Regions from separate parts of the Paenibacillus sp. FSL L8-0494 genome, predicted to be linked through region 2. Evidence: riboswitches for the same ligand, from Rfam matches in the RefSeq annotation. Region 2 holds a riboswitch; each other region holds the start of a gene.

Region 1 (5,881 bases), 5.9 Mb from region 2:
CAATTTGAGCGCAGCGGGTATAAGGATTGGATTCCGGAAGAAAGTTTGCTTACTTTGTGTGCGGCTTTGCTGCATGATTTAGGGCATGGCCCATTTTCCCATTCTATAGAAGAAGCTTTTGAAATGAACCATGAGGATTGGACCTGCCGGATTATTTTGGAGGACACGGAGATTACCGAAATATTGCGTGATGTGGAGGAAGATTTTCCTCGTAAAGTAGCTTCAGTTATCTCTAAGACTTATGAGCATGAAATTGTTGTCAATTTGGTTTCCAGTCCGCTGGATGCTGATCGTATGGATTATTTGCTGCGTGATGCGTACTATACAGGTGTAAACTATGGAACCATCGACATTGATCGGATTTTGAGAATGCTTCGTCCTTATAATGGGCGGATTGTAGTAAAAGAATCAGGTATGCATGCCATTGAAGATTATTTAATGTCACGTTATCAAATGTACTGGCAGGTATATTTTCATCCGGTGACGCGCAGCTCTGAAATTATTTTGCGTCAAATCTTCCGTAGAGCTAAAGAATTGTTCCAAGAGGGATACAAATTTCGCTTTATGATCGCTCCGCTGGAAGATCTCTTTCGAGGAGAAGTAACAGTGAAGCAATATTTAATGCTTGATGAGGCACTGGTACAGACTGCTTTTATGCAATGGACACTTGAAGAAGATGAGTTATTAAGCGACTTGTGTACCCGTTTTATTCATCGTAAACTGTATAAATATGTAGAGATCGAGAATTTGGATACAGATATGATTACGGAAATCCGCAGCAGTTTTGCGGGAGTGGGACTTAACCCAGAATATGACCTAGAGATTGATTATCCGACAGATTTGCCTTATGATGTGTTCCGTCCAGGAGCAGCCTTCGACAATAATCAAATTTTACTGCTTGATCGGAATGAGCAATTGCGGGAAATTTCAGAGGTATCGGATATTGTGCGCTCAATAAGCGGAATTCATCGTGGCAGATATCATCTATATTTCCCACAGGACAAGCTGAAAAAAGCCCTTACACGCTTGCCCTCTTCTGTAGCAGAGATTTTTGCAAAATAATACAAATATTTATGGAACTATTGATAAAAACAACAAGGAGTGAGCTTTAAAATGTATCTGTTCGACACACATACACATCTAGATGCGCCTCAATTCGACGAGGATCGCGAGGAAGTTATTGCTCGTGCAGTAGAGGCCGGAGTTAGCAAGATGATCAATATTGGATTTAATCGGGAAACGATCCCTTCAACGATGAAGCTGGCTGAATCTTATGATTATATTTATGCAGCGGTGGGCTGGCATCCACAGGATGCGATTGATATGAAAGAGGGGGACCTCGATTGGATCGCCTCTCTTTGCAGCCATGAAAAAGTGGTGGCCATCGGAGAGATTGGATTGGATTATTATTGGGATACCTCTCCCAAGGATGTGCAGCAGGAGGTCTTCCGCAAACAAATCGGACTAGCCCGTGAACTAAAAATGCCAATCTGTATACATGACCGTGATGCTCATGAAGATGTTGTACGGATTTTACGGGAGGAAAAAGCAAATGAAATTGGTGGCGTGATGCATTCGTTCTCAGGCAGCTGGGAAACAGCAAAAATGTGTCTAGACCTTGGATTTCATTTGTCATTTGGAGGACCGATAACGTTCAAAAATGCCAGAGTGCCTAAAGAGGTGCTTGCACAGACGCCATTGGACCGATTATTGATCGAAACAGACGCTCCATATTTGACTCCACACCCCTTCCGTGGCAAGCGAAATGAGAGTGCTCATGTGAAGTTAGTAGCAGAGGCTGCGGCTGAAATTAAAGGGTTAACATGGGAAGAATTGGCTAAAATTACGTATGCGAACGCACTGGAACGATTTGGGATTGTCTGAAAACAGGAGTAAAACGGGTGAAAAATAGAGAATAGCCGATATATTAAACTTTTTTAATATAAAAACGGCTGATTATTACAATATTTTAACCATATATTTGCTTAAACGTGGTTGAATCGTCCTTTACAACATGCATCAAAACAGGATATCATCTTTTCAGTGATGTGAGCTGTTGTTATTGTGACAGCCATTGATTCATGGATCGTCTCGCTGAGTCTCCGTATGGAGAACGGGGGAACCAATATTGAACTGCCGCATGCCTGTATCTTGAATACGACTAGGAATTGCCGCAGAACAATATTTGATTTCTTCACGTGGTCTTTGGGGTGAATTTAAGGGCAACCGCCGTGAGCGGGTGACCTGAAATAGGGCGTCTCTCTTTCGTCCGAACCCGACAGCTAACCCCGTAAGCGCAAGTAAGAGAGGCAACCTCGTGCACAAACATTCCCGCGTATTCTGACATCGGAGAAGCCACGAAAGAGTCCTCAAGAGAACTCTTTTTAGGCTTCTTTATTTTTGAATAAACTGAATGTTGCCCGCATACTGTTATATAACAGGTGTGGGAGTAGCTGTGCCGAGCAGGCGATCCATGAGCAGGAGACGCTAAGTTAATACGTGCGTATCCTGTGACAATCTCAAATAGTTTCGTCAAAGAAATTCAGTCCTCATGATATACAAATTGACGACGAGGCTATGTAAGGAGGATGGAGAGAATGGGCTTATTCCAACCAGAGGTATCCCATGATTCGCAGTCATCCAGCAGGTCTTTCGCATTACGGTGGGAGCAAGTAAATACTCGCGTACTTTTACTTGCAGGTGTGATTTCAATCGCAATCGCGCTGTTAATTCTGCTGTACGTACACGGTCAAAGTAACAAACAATTTGTTTTAGTAATAGACGGGCAAACACAGACACTTGAAACGCGAGAAGCACTTCTTGGTGATGTGTTGGAGAAAGAGCAAATTTCGCTGCAGCCGCATGATGAATTATCTTTAGGTCTGAGTGATGAAATAAAAGACGGTGACCGTGTCGTTATCAATCGTGCGCAGAAATTTAGCCTTACTGCGGACGGAGCAACAAAAACGTTATATACGACCGAAGACACTATCGGTCAGGCGATTGACAAACTGGGTATCAACCTAGAAGGCTATGATAAGATTTTTCCTTCGTTAGACACCACCATCTCTGCTGACATGGAGATTAAGATCGTTCGTATCAACAAGCAAACGGTACAGCGAACAACTAACTTACCTTTCCGTGTTATTAAGACAGCAGATCCCTCCCTTACTGTGGGAACAGTTAGAGTGGCACAGGCAGGCAAACCAGGCGTCATGGTTCAGCATATTGAAAAGATCTATCAAGACGGAGAACTGGCCTCTATGCGCATGATCGGCAAGGAAGTACAAACGGTAACAAAAGATAAGATCATTGCCGTTGGTACTAAAGCACTTCCTAAGCCTACTGTAGTTGCTAAAGCTACAACAACTTCCAAATCAAGCACTACCTCCAAAACGACTAAAGTTAGCGCTAAGACTAAGAACGTCACAAGCAAGGCTGGCGTAGACTTTGAGTACAAGAAGATGATTAAGAACGTCTCCATGACAGCTTATTCGTCAGAAGAGCCAGGAATAGGTACTAAAACTGCCTCCGGAACACGCGTAACGGAAGGTCGTACAATTGCAGTAGATCCGAATGTAATTCCTATTGGCTGGTGGGTTTATATCGATGGGCTTGGATTCCGCCGTGCAGAGGATACTGGCGGTGCCATTAAAGGCAATAAAGTGGATGTCTATTATGATTCCCTGAGCCATGCTCGTAATTTCGGCCGTAAATCACGTACCGTATATGTGATTGGACCTGTGAAACCAGAGCTTAACTAGAACTGAAGCTTTTGCAAAAAATCCTTTGATAAGCTATAGTGATGATAACCGTAAGGAACGCTGGATGATCATTTCGTTGATCGCAGAGCAACCGCTCATCACTTATACATTCTTTAACCAAAAGAAGAGGAGCGAATCCTCTTCTTTTTGCTTTTTTTGGAAGGAGTCAAGAAATATGATTAAGGAATTAATCGTCGTTGAAGGCAAAAGCGATACCGTAGCCATTAAGCGTGCTGTGGAAGCAGATACGATTGAGACAGGCGGCTCTGCTGTAAACCGGACTGTAATTGCGAAGATTGCGCTAGCTATGGAACGCAGAGGGGTTATTATTCTTACGGACCCGGACCATGCCGGGGAGCGAATTCGTAAAATCGTTTCAGCGAAGGTGCCGGGCTGCAAGCATGCTTTTATTCCGGAGAAGGACGCAACTCGAAAAGGGGATATCGGTGTAGAGAATGCATCGCCAGAGGCGATTCGTCATGCGCTGCGTAATGTACATACCTCTTTTGAAGGAGCACCTGCTTTGATTGGTATTGATGACCTTATGGCCGCTGGAATGCTTGTACACCCTCGGGCTGCTGAAAGACGTATGGCGCTTGGTAATTTGCTTGGAATCGGATATTGTAACGGCAAACAGCTGTACAAGCGGCTGGCGATGTTTGGGATTACGCGGGAGGAATTTGCCGGGGCTCTCGCCCAAATTGATCAGGGAGGCATTACTTCATGAGTGGTAGAGAGGAAATTTCGACTCCAAAACGGACCAAAGAGATTATTCAACGTTATGGATTCAAGTTTAAGAAAAGCCTGGGACAGAATTTTTTGATTGATCAAAATATTTTGGACAAGATTGTAGACGCTGCTGGACTAGATAGCGATTCTGGGGCGCTGGAGATCGGGCCGGGAATTGGAGCGCTGACGGAACGTCTGGCACTAACAGCCGGTGCTGTAACTGCCGTAGAGATTGACCGTAGACTGATTCCAATATTAAAAGACGTACTTTCCCCTTATCCCCATGTTAAGGTTCGTAACGATGATGTCCTCAATGTGAACTTGCAGGAAATGTTCAAGGAAGATTTCACCACTGTGAACAAGGTCAGTGTGGTTGCTAACCTGCCTTATTATGTGACTACTCCGATTCTGATGAAGCTGCTTGAAGAGAAGCTTCCCCTTGATAACATCGTTGTAATGATTCAGAAGGAGGTTGCGGAGCGTATGGCTGCATCTCCAGGTGGAAAGGAATACGGAAGTCTTAGCATTGCCGTGCAGTACTACAGCGAGCCTGAGCTCGTCTGTATCGTGCCGCGTACGGTATTCATCCCTCAACCTAATGTGGAGTCTGCTGTTATCCGTCTGAAGGTTAGAGAGCATCCTCCGGTAAAGGTGGAGAGTGAGAAGCATTTCTTTGAAGTGGTTCACGCTTCTTTCACACAGCGCCGCAAGACGATTGCTAACAATCTGAAGGCTCGTTACTTCCCTGAACAAGGACGTGAGCAGCTGGAGGCTTTACTCGCAGAAGCGGGTATTGAACCGACCCGTCGCGGAGAAACACTCAGTCTTGAAGAATACGCCCGCTTAAGCGGTGTTTTGCTAGCCGCTGGAATTGAATAAGCAATAAGAAACGGTTGTTGTCTTAAAGGACGACAACCGTTTCTCGTAGAAATATAAGGATGTTATTCTGGTGGAGCATTATACATTCTTATATTATAAAAATATGGCGAGTTATGAACCAACTGAGGCCTTTGCCCATACGATGGGGTAGAGGTGGTGGTTGTAATGAATTTAGGAGACTTGGTCGTTCGCAAATCTTATGGCGGTGATTTAACATTTCGTGTAGATAATATCGTGCAGGATAGAGCCGTCATTAAAGGCACAGATTTCCGCCTGTTGGCGGATTCTCCTCTGGATGACCTGGTTCAAGTGCCTCCTACCCGAATAACGGAACGGGGACAGCAAGCACAGATCAAAGCGAAGGAATCACTGACACAGCTGCGGAAGGACCGTCAGGAGCAAAGTCAGCGGAGCGGGGGAACCCTAACAGAGGGGACATGGGCTCCACCGTCTAAGGAAGCTCCTTATTTTGAAGTGCCGGGTAAAGTACTGCATCTGGATGGCGATCC
Region 2 (5,881 bases):
CGGAGGACAACGAAACGATTCAGGCGGCAGCCGCGGAATTCATACAGGGGATGACCTCTATGCTGGGCAAAGCGCCACTGCTCACAGCGCAATCAGAAGGACCGTGTATCGTTATAGGAACCTTCCAAGGGGGGAATCCGTTAATTGGTAGAGTATTCGCAGGAGAGCGAACCGATTCACTGGGTGCTGAAGGTTTCCTTATACGTACAAACGCTGCTGAGAAATGTATCGCTATCGGTGCTTCAACGCCTGTTGGAATATTGTATGGCGTATTCCATCTTTTACGGCTGATAGGAACAGAAAGCGAAATAGACGCTCTGAATTTGTCTATGAGTCCGGTGAACGGCCTGCGAATGATTAATCACTGGGATAATTTTGATGGCAGTATTGAACGTGGCTATGCTGGACGGTCCTTTTTTTACGAGTCCAATCAATTTCTTAACGATACAAAGCGGCTGCGTGATTATGCCAGATTGATGTCCTCTGTGGGGATCAACGCGATTTCGATTAACAATGTGAATGTTCATGAGCTTGAATCTCTATTTATAACGGAGCAATATTTGCCTGATATCGCGTTAATTGCAGGAATATTCCGCGTATACGGAATTAAGCTATTCCTCAGTGCTAACTTCGCCAGCCCGATACAGATCGGAGCATTGGAGACAGCTGATCCACTGGATTCAGCGGTGCGGCAATGGTGGAAAGATAAGGCTAGTGAGGTTTATCGGGCGATACCTGATTTTGGCGGGTTTGTGGTCAAAGCGGATTCAGAAAATCGACCAGGACCATTCACTTACGGGCGTGACCATGCAGATGGCGCCAACATGCTGGGAGAAGCACTGGAGCCGTTTGGCGGAATCGTGATTTGGCGTTGTTTCGTATATAACTGCAAGCAGGATTGGCGTGACCGTAAGACAGATCGGGCCAGAGCGGCATATGATCATTTCAAACCATTGGATGGCCGATTTAATGATAATGTAGTGCTGCAAATCAAGAATGGACCGATGGATTTTCAAGTCAGAGAACCGGTATCTCCGCTGTTTGGCGCACTGGAACATACCAATCATCTGATGGAGTTTCAGATTGCTCAAGAATATACGGGGCAGCAGCGGCATCTCTGTTATCTTGTTCCACAGTGGAAAGAAGTCCTTGATTTCAATACTTATGCCAAAGGGCAAACTACGCTTGTGAAACATGTTGTGGACGGATCGGTGTGGGGAAATAAGTATAATGGTGTGGCTGCTGTAACTAATGTTGGAGATGACATGAACTGGACGGGGCATGGGTTAGCTCAAGCTAATCTGTATGGATATGGAAGATTAATTTGGAATCCGGAGCTGACGGCAAAAGAAATAGCTGAGGAATGGATTCGGCTTACCTTTGGCACTGATGAAGGTCTAGTGGCTGCTATTCGCGGGATGTTGATGGACTCATGGAGGATTTACGAATCTTACACAGCTCCATTAGGTGTGGGTTGGATGGTTAATCCGGATCATCATTATGGGCCGAATGTGGATGGGTATGAATACGCCAAGTGGGGAACGTACCATTATGCGGATCATAAGGGCATTGGTGTGGATCGTTCAGTCAAATCGGGAACGGGTTATAGCGGACAGTATATGGGGCTTAATGCATCAAATTATGAGAATCTAGCGTCTTGTCCGGAAGAGCTGTTGCTGTTCTTTCATCATGTTCCATACACGTATGTTCTGCAATCGGGGCAAACTATTATTCAGCATATCTACGATACTCATTTTGAGGGGGCTGAGCAGGCTGCACAGCTTCTAGCGACATGGGAATCACTTGAAGGCGGCGTGGATAGTGGATTGTATATGCAAGTGAAGCAACGTCTTGAAGAGCAAGCAGAGCATGCGCAGGAATGGAGAGATCGGATCAATACGTATTTTTACCGCAAGAGCGGAATTGAGGATCTTAAAGGCAGAAAGATTTATTAGATTTCGAATCGAGGGATGATGATAGTGAGCCTCACGATTAGAGCGATTCTGGAAGATTTAATGGGAACTGTGGAACAGGTAGAAGGCACTGTCGATATTCTGAACCCAGGGGAACCGGAAACTGAAGTCACAGGGATTATTACGGCCTTCTCTGCCACACAAAATGTTGTGGAGCAAGCAATAGCGTTAGGAGCCAATTTGCTGATCACGCATGAAGGTGTATTTTATAGCCATCATGCGGCGAGCGAGTGGTTAGAAGGTGATCCGGTTTATCATGCGAAAAAAAGTCTGATCGAACATTCCCAAATTGCTATTTTTCGTTATCATGATTATTGGCATCGGCAAAAGCCGGATGGAATTATGGTGGGTTTACTGCAAGAACTAGATTGGTCCGCATACGTGGAAGAGCAGCAAGCAGCTGCTACGATTCTCAATATTCCTGCTATGACTGTACTGGAAGCTGCTCAATATATTAAAAGTAAGCTAGGGATCTCTTATGTACGCGCTGCCGGTGACCTGTCTCTGTCCTGCAAACGCGTAGGGATATTAGTAGGTTACAGAGGAGGCGGGACGATGGCTATTCCGCATTTTAATGATCACAATCTTGATTTAATTATTGCTGGAGAGGGACCAGAGTGGGAGACTCCGGAATATGTGCGGGATGCAGGGCACCAAGGCAGATCTAAAGCGCTCATCATGTTAGGTCATGCGGAGAGTGAAGCGCCGGGAATGAAATATTTAGCTGAAATCTTAGCAGACAAATATCCCATGCTTCCTAACCGGTTCATTGCTGAACAACCCATCTATCAGATGGTTTAATCTGGGGAAATAAAGAGTACGGAATAAATAAACATATTATGGAGAAAATGAAGGGAAACAGGTCACTGAGAAAGGAGTGTTTCAATGGAAATTCCTTTGGAGGCTGATGAAGTATTAAGTCGGATCAAAAAGCTGCAAAGCGACGGAAGCTCGATCAGTAAAAAACAAGTAAAGCAGAGCGATCCTGAGCTTATGAGAAGTGCGCTGTTCTTTTTTCCAAGCTGGGAGCATGCATTGAAAAACGCCGATCTTTTGTAGCCATAGTATTGTAAGAGGAAGCTAAGTGGACAGGGGAATACCTCTGATTCTGCTTAGCTTTTTTCATATCTCCAGTGAAAAGGATGGCCTTTATATAGAAAGTACTGGTGTTTTAACCTCCGTTTGGCTTGGTTCAGAGCCATTTTCTTAAATAAAACGAGTAAACAAGAGCAAAAGAAAGAGAAAATGAAGAGTATGCTCAATATGAAATGAAAAGCATTGCTTTCAACATTATTTTGACCAGAGCCCTCCTTTACAAGCAAACCTTACAAGAGTATGATTCATCTCAGAACTGACAATTATCTTAAATTTACAATTACATAAGCAATCCGCTTAATTTCCGTTTCTGGAAAGCGGGGGAACCAACAACTGGCAGCCGATGTGAGAGTCGGCACTGGTTATGGGGTGAATCCTGTTCCGGGTGCATAACATGCATCCCTGCAGGTAGGGCAACTCTCACTGCCCGAATCCGACAGCTAACCTCGTAAGCGTATGGAGAGAGGATGAATGGCGTGTTTAGTGATGAATAGCCACAGAGAATCCCTCTGTGGTTTTTTGCTGCGTTTTTAAGCAGATATAGACGTAGAATTTATTATGAAAGAGGTGTTACCTTTGCCTATCGCTAAACTGAACGGAACTTCGCTCTATTATGAAATCAATGGAACTGGCACTCCGGTTGTGTTTATCCATGGACATGGATTAACACACAGTATGTTCAAACCACAGCTGGAGTATTTTTCCGATAAATATAAAGTGATTTTGTGCGATTTACGGGGGAATGGCAAGTCTGGTAAACTGCTGGAGGCCCCACATGAGATTATTGAGACGCAATGTCTGGATTTGATTATGCTGTTGAATGACCTAGGTATTCGTGAAGCAGTTTTTGTAGGAATCGCCTATGGTGGCTTAGTCGTTCAGCATATTGCCAAACAATATCCTGAGCGTGTGAAAGCCATTGTGGTCGCGGATAGCTTCTGTAGGACTCACGGATCAACAATTGTAGGGAAAATACAAACTATGGCAGCATATTGCAGTTTGCTAATGTATTATCTCCCAAGCGAGCTGGTGTTGCCTTCGATTCGGATGATGTACCGAGAGCGCTGGAGTCTGGCCTACAATGAGATTAGAAGAGGGCTGCTGGACAAACGTCCCCGGGAGCTATATCGGCAAAGACTGGCTACAAGCCATGTTGATTACACCAGATGCTTAAAGGCTTTTAAACGTCCTGCTTTATGTATTGTAGGGGACTTTAATGAATTTGGAGTGAATTGTATGAAGGAAATGGTGTCTCAGCTGCCACATGCGCAGTTGGCGATTATTCCGAACGCATTAGATCCAAGTAATCTATGCCAGCCGGAGCAATTCAATGCGATTCTTCAACGTTTCTTAGAGAAGCAGCAGGGCAGTCAGCAGATTAGCTGATCTATAGGGAGACCTTTACAAGCGAAGCGTTTAAGTGGAAAAAGGCGTCCCATAGCCAGGGAGCATGAGCTGGCTATGGGACGTCTTTCTGGGTAGAACTTTAGGGGATTCTCCCTAAAGTGAAGGGGATTATGGCTTCTAGCACGTGAATTAGGGAAATTCTCCCTAAAGTGATAGAGAGCATGGCTCCTAGAACGTGGATTAGGGAAATTCTCCCTAAAGTGAAGGGAATTATGGCTCCTAGAACGTGGATTAGGGAAATCCTCCCTAATAATAGGGTGTTTTTAGCCATAAATGGGTATTTGCAAGAATTTTTAGGGAGGATTTCCCTAAAAACCTTATTTTAAAGCGATTATCGATGAATATTAGGGAGGATTTCCCTAATATAATGGATATCTAACTAAAGGCTGGCTCATCAGTAGTGAAATCTACGAATGAGCCAGCCTTTGGTATTTTACTAACCGGTGGATGTTGAACATTTACAAGCATATTGTACCTAGAACGCCACTTAATGTCCCTACCCTACCACAGCATCAAATATAGTTCACCCGACGTGGGAAAGAACAGTAGTCTCTAAGTAGTGAAGGTAAGAGTATAGAAGGGGCGTAGTAAGCGTCTCACCCGACATGGGAAAGAACAGTAGACTCTAAGTAGTGAAGGTAAGAGTATAGAAGGGGCGTAGTAAGCGTCTCACCCGACATGGGAAAGAACAGTAGACCCTAAGTAGTGATGGTAAGAGTATGGAGGGAGGCGTAGTAAGCAGCGCATCAGACGTGGGAAAGAACGGTAGACCCTAAGTAGTGATGGTAAGTGTATAGAAGGGGCGTAATAAGCTGCTGACCCGACGTGGGAGAGAACGGTAGACCCTAAGTAGTGATTGTAAGTGTATAGAAGGAGGTGTAGTAAGCAGCTCATCAGACGTGGGAAAGAACGGTAGACCCTAAGTAGTGAAGGTAAGTGTATAGAAGGAGGCGTAGTAAGCAGCTCATCCGACGTGGGAGAGTACGGTAGACCTAAGTAGTTAAGGTAAGTGTATAGAGGGAGGCATAGTAAGCAGCTCATCCGACGTGGGAAAGAAACAGTAGACTCTAAGTAGTGATTGTAAGTGTATAGAAGGAGGTGTAATAAGCAGCGTATCTGCAGCTCCTGATCGAGACCAAAGGAAAGGAAGGTTTCGGTAATAGGGATTCAGCCTCCGGACATGAGTAGGAGAGAAGAAGAGCGGGGAGTGGCATTGACAGACTATCGGACTCAAGCGCTCTTATTTGCAATATTTTCCTATTTTTGAGTTGCTATTGGACCCCATAGGCGTTATTTGTACAAAATAGACGCTATTGAGCACCATTTCTGCCCAATAGCGCCTCTCAGGTCCGATGATCTCTCTAAACAGGGATAAATTAACGAATAGCGGCATTTGAGTCCGAAAG
Region 3 (5,881 bases), 5.8 Mb from region 2:
TTACGATTGATTATAAAACAGTTACCCTGCGCCTGAAATCTAATGAAGAAGATGGGATTACAGCTCTAGATCTTCGAGAGGCGCATGAATTTAATGAAGCCTTTGAAAAAAATCATTAGTTTAGCCAAAATCATAAAATAAACGCCCGTGCACAGATAGTCACCTATCTCATACACGGGCGTTTTTGGTTGCTTGGCTGGTTACTTTTTCTCTGAGAGCCAGAGTGCGACGTTGGCGATCTCTTCAGGAGCTAGCTTCTCCTTAAAGGAAGGCATTTGGCCACGTCCTTTGGTGACGATGCTGTAGATTTCCTCAGCGTCATGCTGACCGCCTTCATTCTGAAGACTTGGTCCAACTCCACCTTGAAGCTGATCGCCGTGACAGGTGATACAGCTGGCTTTCACGGTTGCTTCTGCCTTTGCGGCGTCCAGTTGAACTACCGGCATCGTGGGCTTATTTTCTTCTGCTACCTCTTCTTTACCCGGAAGTGTAAACATGAGTACTACCGCAAAGGCACAGGCGGCAAAAAACAAACCGCTCATGATCCATTTCTGCATCCCAATTCGTCCCTTCTATGTAAGCTGCTCCCTACATTATAGCTTATGGTGAAGCGTTATCATAGGGTTTGTGACAAAAAAATGAACGAGAATACAATCATTCTTATGAAATATCTGGTATTTAATATCATTTGTCATAGACCATGCAATAAAAAGGTTTGTCTCCTGTAGGTGTGCGGCGTTCATACGTATCTGTAATCGTAAATCCACATTTTTGATAAGTTCGAATGGCGCGTTGGTTCCAGGTCAGGACTTCCAGATCTATCTCACGATCAGGATAACGACTCAAGGCTGTCTGGACGATGGCATCTACGAATAGTTTGCCTAAACCATGGCCGCATAGATCGGGGCGCATCCCAACTCCTAAACGGACGACTCCTTCCATCGGGAACAACTGTGCGAATCCGCACAAAACCTTATTTTCATTTAATATGGAGATATATTGTTCCTCCCGGAGCTGCGGATCACCAAACTCGATGCCAAGAGCCTGCATCTGCTCCCACGGCATCCAGCCATAAATATTATATGGGGGCGTATAGCTCCACTTACAAATAGCTTCTCCGTGAATTGCCTCCATAGGAACAACATGAAAAGTTACCGAGGGGTTTATCATAAGGTCAACGATCTCCTTTCACGAGGACATTGCTATATTACTAATTATATACAAAATGGGGGAGGTTCGACTCAGAAACTTTATATGAGGGGAATGTTTTACAAATTATGAGAGGGGTAAATAAGTAATAAGACAAAAAAACAAGCTCTCCTCCAAGAGTACCTTGGAAAAGAGCCTATGTACGTTATTTATTGCACATCATCATTGTCTTCCGATTCAGCAGCAACCGATTGGTAAGCGTCTGTGCTCATAATGCGCTTGGCACCAACGTAGCGTTTCACGTAGTAGCTATCACTCAGAGAGCTAATCGTAACACCGCGTGAGGTAGAAGCGTGTGCGAACTTACCTTCACCGACATAAATGCCGACATGGGAGACACCTTTGCCACTTGTATTGAAGAATACAAGATCTCCGGCTCTTATATCATCACGGGAGATTGCTGTGCCCATTTGATATTGGGAACCTGATTGGTGTGGAAGGTTAATGCCAATCTTATCAAACACATACATTGTAAATCCGGAGCAATCAAATCCGTTAGTGGATATACCGCCGGATACGTATTTAGTACCGATGGCCTTGTCAATCACTTTATCCATTTTGGAATCTGCGAAAGCGCTTCCTGCTCCGATGGTGAGGATGATGGAAAAGCTTAGTACTGCTGCTGCTAACTTCTTCTTCAAAAGTGTATACCCCTTCCAAATGCCTACGAGGTTAGCTTAAGGGTTCGGTTGAAGGTCCCCTATGACCCCTCTATATAATGGAGGTCAATTCACCCAAAGTTGGTTCCCCCGTTTTCCTAATAGTTAGGAAACTCGGCTCATACTGTTGATTAGGATTAGCTTGTAATCAATACATGACAAAACCTTTGTAAATAACAACTTAATGATTACAAAAATGTTACTAAAATCTCACTGCGCTAATTGTAACAAACAGAAAGCCGCTTGGCAATCGTTTTTAACATATTAATGCAGAAAAATTGGAATTTTTACGGTAGAAAGGCATATGTAAGCGTTAATAATGACCTAATTTTTAATATAATTGCAATTTTTATCAAATAAACGTGTTTCAATTGGGCTCTAATAGTGTAAAAATATATTATGGAATAAAGAAAAACCCGAATTTGATTACGGGCATAATCAGATTCAGGTTCATATAGTTGTAATTGTGAGGTTATAGTTGTGAGGAAGGTTTCAATCGAAGGCTACAGCTTGATAAGCTGAAGTACTCATTACTCTTTTAGCGCCAACATAACGATTGGCCCAGTAGGCCTGACTGAGTGAAGTGATGGTCACTCCACGCGAAGAGGACGATTGTGCGAATTTTCCGTTTCCAACATAAATGCCGACATGGGATACTCCATTGCCAAGTGTGTTAAAGAACACTAGATCACCAGAACGCAGATTGCTTTTGGATACAGCAGTTCCAACGCTATATTGAGCTTTTGATGTACGAGGTAAAGTAAGACCCACATTCTTGAATACATACTTTGTAAATCCAGAGCAATCAAATCCGGCAGTGCTTGTACCTCCGGTTTTATAGGCAACTCCAATAGTCTTTGAGATTACAGAGTCCATTTTAGAGTCGGCAAAGGCGCTTCCTCCACCAATAGATAATGCCATTACAAGTCCTAGCGCCGCAGCGACGCATTTTTTTCTTAAATTATGTCTTTTCAAAAGATGTACTCCTTCCAAGGCCTGCGAGGTTAGCTTAAGGGTTCGGTAGAAGATTCCCTATGATCCCTGTAAAGCGAGATCAATTCACCCAAAATATGGTTCCCCCACTTCCCGGTGCAAAGGAATTAGGCGTGTTAAGCACCAGAGAATGACGTTTCGACAGTTACACTTACGATAAATACATTTAGTTATGTAGGAATCGTTTCAATTGATTACAAAATTGTTACTAATAGCACAGGACTTATTGTAACAGAGCTTTTACGATTTTGCAAATACTCTTAAGTTATCCGTAATGAGAAAAAGTCCCAGCTCCTGAATACAGGAATTGGGACCTTTTTATTATGTCAAATAAGGTTGATTTATTGTGGAAATGCTTTGCTACGCCATAGATGATATTGTGCAGAGATTCCCCACATTTTTAAGAGCGTAGAAGGTAGTGGTGAGATTTGCCGTATTATAAGTGCCGGTAGGCCGGGACAGAACAGACCCGTCAGTCCGCACACTAGCAGTAAGAGCAGGCCTCCCGCCCCAAGTACAATGGAAACACCTATAGCAGGAATCAGTGACCGCAAGCAGATGATCAGTGAGGAGAACATTCCTGTACCGCCGGTGTAACCAAACTGCATATATAGAAGAAACAGGCGCACGATAAAAATATATATAAGCCATGCCAATACGTATGGTACTAAATGAAGTAACAAAGCGTAGTTAAACAAAGAGGATAAGAACAGCCCGTACATTTTTGGAGCAAGCCAGTAAAGCGGCAGCAGGGTCAGCACCCATTCGATTAGGCTAAAGACTAAGACAGGTAGTCCATAGATCTTCATGCCAGGGAAAAAGAACAGTCCACGCTCGCCCTTTCGCTCCTGGTGGAGCTCATGCAGCAATCCTGCCCTTATGAAAGGGGAAAGCAGAAGTCGCAAGACAACAAGCGCCAGAAGCATCCATAACCAAGTGCGTATCGCAGGGTCCGTATTCAAGCTGAACTGTCCCTCGATATAATACAACAGTCTGCCCATACCGCTGCCTCCGGCGTCTTTATCCGGATAGCGCAGTAGAATTGGAATAATAGCAGATCGGATGAAACCATACATAAAGTAGCCCCAGAGCAGTCGGTAGATGAAGAGCAGAATTAAAATATAAAATTGCTCCTTCATGCTTTGCCAGCCGCGGGTTATCGATGTTCTCACAATCATTCACCTCACCAGACAAGAGTTCCGAGCACGGTTTCAAGTAGTTTAGTTACACTTAATGTCCAGCGAGAGAGCGTCTTGGGCTCTATTTCCGCCAGCCTAAAGTTGTTTAGATGTTTGCTCTCCAATAAGATGGAATGTTCAGGGTCAATCTCAGCAGAGAGAAGAGGCTTATCGCTTAACAATTGAAACGTAGTCTCTGCTCCTTCACCGTTCCAGACCCGCTGCACCGAAGAGCTGTCGGCGAATGTGAATTTCACGGGAACATCAACGTAATGGCTCCCTTTGTTTGAAATCTTCACTAATGATTCGTAGCTTGGGGCATCGCCGCTGTTATTTTTTTTAAAAGTAATCGTATCTACTGAGAAGTCAGGCGCTCCATCACCATAAATGTAATCATCGAAATAGGCCTGCCATGATTTTTTGGTTACCTTCTCAACGACTTTCTGAAAATCTGACGTAGCAGGATGCTCGAAACGGAACTTACGAGCGTAGGAGGACATGATGTTGTTCATTGCTTTGGTACCTACCTGGCGTTCGATATCTTTAAGTACAAGCTTGCCGCGGATATAAACATTTCGGCTATAGGAATCCGCCCCTGCATATTTCCACGTTTCCAGATTTAACGGCTCAGGTATAGTTACCAGGCTGGCCTGTAAAGGCAAATTAGACTTGATACCGTATTCTTGCTCCATAAGTCTGTCTTCGGCATAGGAAGTGAAGCTTTCATCCAGCCAGGCCTCCTCGAATTCATTACTGGCTATCATACCGTAGAAGTATTGATGGCCGATTTCATGAATGACGGTTCTTTCAAGTGAGGTATCTGGAGAAGAATCCGCGGCCCCAAAGGCTGTAATAAGGGTAGGGTATTCCATTCCTCCAGCACCGTTGCCCTCCTTAGGTGGGACGACAATAGACAGCGTAGAGTAGGGATAAGGACCATACCATTTGCTGAAGTAGGTCAGGGCAGCCTTGGCAGCCTGAAGGTAACGCTCTTTTAAATCTTTGTGTAGTGGGTCGAGATACACCTTAATTCGTACTCCAGGCACCTCCGGCGTAGAGAAGGCTTCCTCAGCTACTGTAAAATCAGGGGAAGCGGCCCAAGCGAAATCGTGGACATCATCGGCGTAGAACTGATATATTTTCTGATCTTGTTTGAGCTTGGCATTTTTTACAGGAAATCCGGTCGCAGCCACCGTATAGTTGGAAGGGACGGCAATCGTTACATTAAAGATGCCAAAATCACTGTAAAACTCAGAGGTTCCGTGATACTGATGCAGGTCCCAGCCTTCTTCTTTAACTCCGCGTGTGCCCCTCGGCTCGTATACACTAAGCTTAGGGAACCATTGCCCAGCCATAACGAAGTTACCTGAAGCACCCATGCGTGCAAAGATTTTGGGAAGCTGGACTTCATACTGAAGCTTAAGTGTTACACTTTCCCCACCATTAACAGGCTGAGGAAGATGTACCTTTAGGAGCGTCTTATCGTTGATATTGCCGTCATCAGGTTGGACATATTGCACTCTTTGCATTAGCGAAGTTCCTTCTGTCGTGCGCAGATCGGTCAGCGTCATATTTCCGAAGCCATTCTCAGGCATACTGTCGCCTCTGAGCGTCCCCCCGGATTCCTTCATAAAGGTGGTATCTGATGAGGCAAATGCATTTGGATACATGTGAAAATATAAATCACTTACTGGCTTTACTCCGGGGTGTGTCCAGGTTACTGTCTCAGAAGCTTTTAAGGTTTCTGTGTCAGGAACAAGCTGGACATCAATGTGATACTCGACTACCCGCTGGCTTAAAGCCTCCTCTGCCGGGACGGGCGCGCTCTCAGGCAATACCTGC

Evidence for each region. Region 2 has a riboswitch for cyclic di-AMP ahead of NYE35_RS26590 (alpha/beta fold hydrolase). Riboswitches for the same ligand answer to the same signal wherever they lie in the genome.
Region 1: linked by a shared signal. The riboswitch ahead of NYE35_RS00190 (3D domain-containing protein) and the one ahead of NYE35_RS26590 (alpha/beta fold hydrolase) in region 2 are both predicted to bind cyclic di-AMP.
Region 3: linked by a shared signal. The riboswitch ahead of NYE35_RS00545 (C40 family peptidase) and the one ahead of NYE35_RS26590 (alpha/beta fold hydrolase) in region 2 are both predicted to bind cyclic di-AMP.

What each region holds. Positions count from the first base shown of each region.
Region 1 covers NZ_JBBOPQ010000001.1:40,010-45,890, forward strand. The annotation lists gene NYE35_RS00180 (HD domain-containing protein) at 1-1,062, shown strand, start outside; gene NYE35_RS00185 (TatD family hydrolase) at 1,114-1,884, shown strand; cyclic di-AMP (ydaO/yuaA leader) riboswitch at 2,083-2,312, shown strand; gene NYE35_RS00190 (3D domain-containing protein) at 2,598-3,764, shown strand; gene rnmV (ribonuclease M5) at 3,940-4,491, shown strand; gene rsmA (16S rRNA (adenine(1518)-N(6)/adenine(1519)-N(6))-dimethyltransferase RsmA) at 4,488-5,372, shown strand; gene yabG (sporulation peptidase YabG) at 5,538-5,881, shown strand, end outside.
Region 2 covers NZ_JBBOPQ010000001.1:5,897,019-5,902,899, reverse strand. The annotation lists gene NYE35_RS26605 (alpha-glucuronidase family glycosyl hydrolase) at 1-1,955, shown strand, start outside; gene NYE35_RS26600 (Nif3-like dinuclear metal center hexameric protein) at 1,980-2,774, shown strand; gene NYE35_RS26595 (hypothetical protein) at 2,859-3,032, shown strand; cyclic di-AMP (ydaO/yuaA leader) riboswitch at 3,353-3,539, shown strand; gene NYE35_RS26590 (alpha/beta fold hydrolase) at 3,645-4,454, shown strand.
Region 3 covers NZ_JBBOPQ010000001.1:111,904-117,784, forward strand. The annotation lists gene NYE35_RS00525 (4a-hydroxytetrahydrobiopterin dehydratase) at 1-119, shown strand, start outside; gene NYE35_RS00530 (c-type cytochrome) at 201-557, opposite strand; gene NYE35_RS00535 (GNAT family N-acetyltransferase) at 685-1,170, opposite strand; gene NYE35_RS00540 (C40 family peptidase) at 1,359-1,850, opposite strand; cyclic di-AMP (ydaO/yuaA leader) riboswitch at 1,856-1,998, opposite strand; gene NYE35_RS00545 (C40 family peptidase) at 2,361-2,789, opposite strand; cyclic di-AMP (ydaO/yuaA leader) riboswitch at 2,847-2,985, opposite strand; gene NYE35_RS00550 (hypothetical protein) at 3,203-4,033, opposite strand; gene NYE35_RS00555 (M1 family aminopeptidase) at 4,045-5,881, opposite strand, start outside.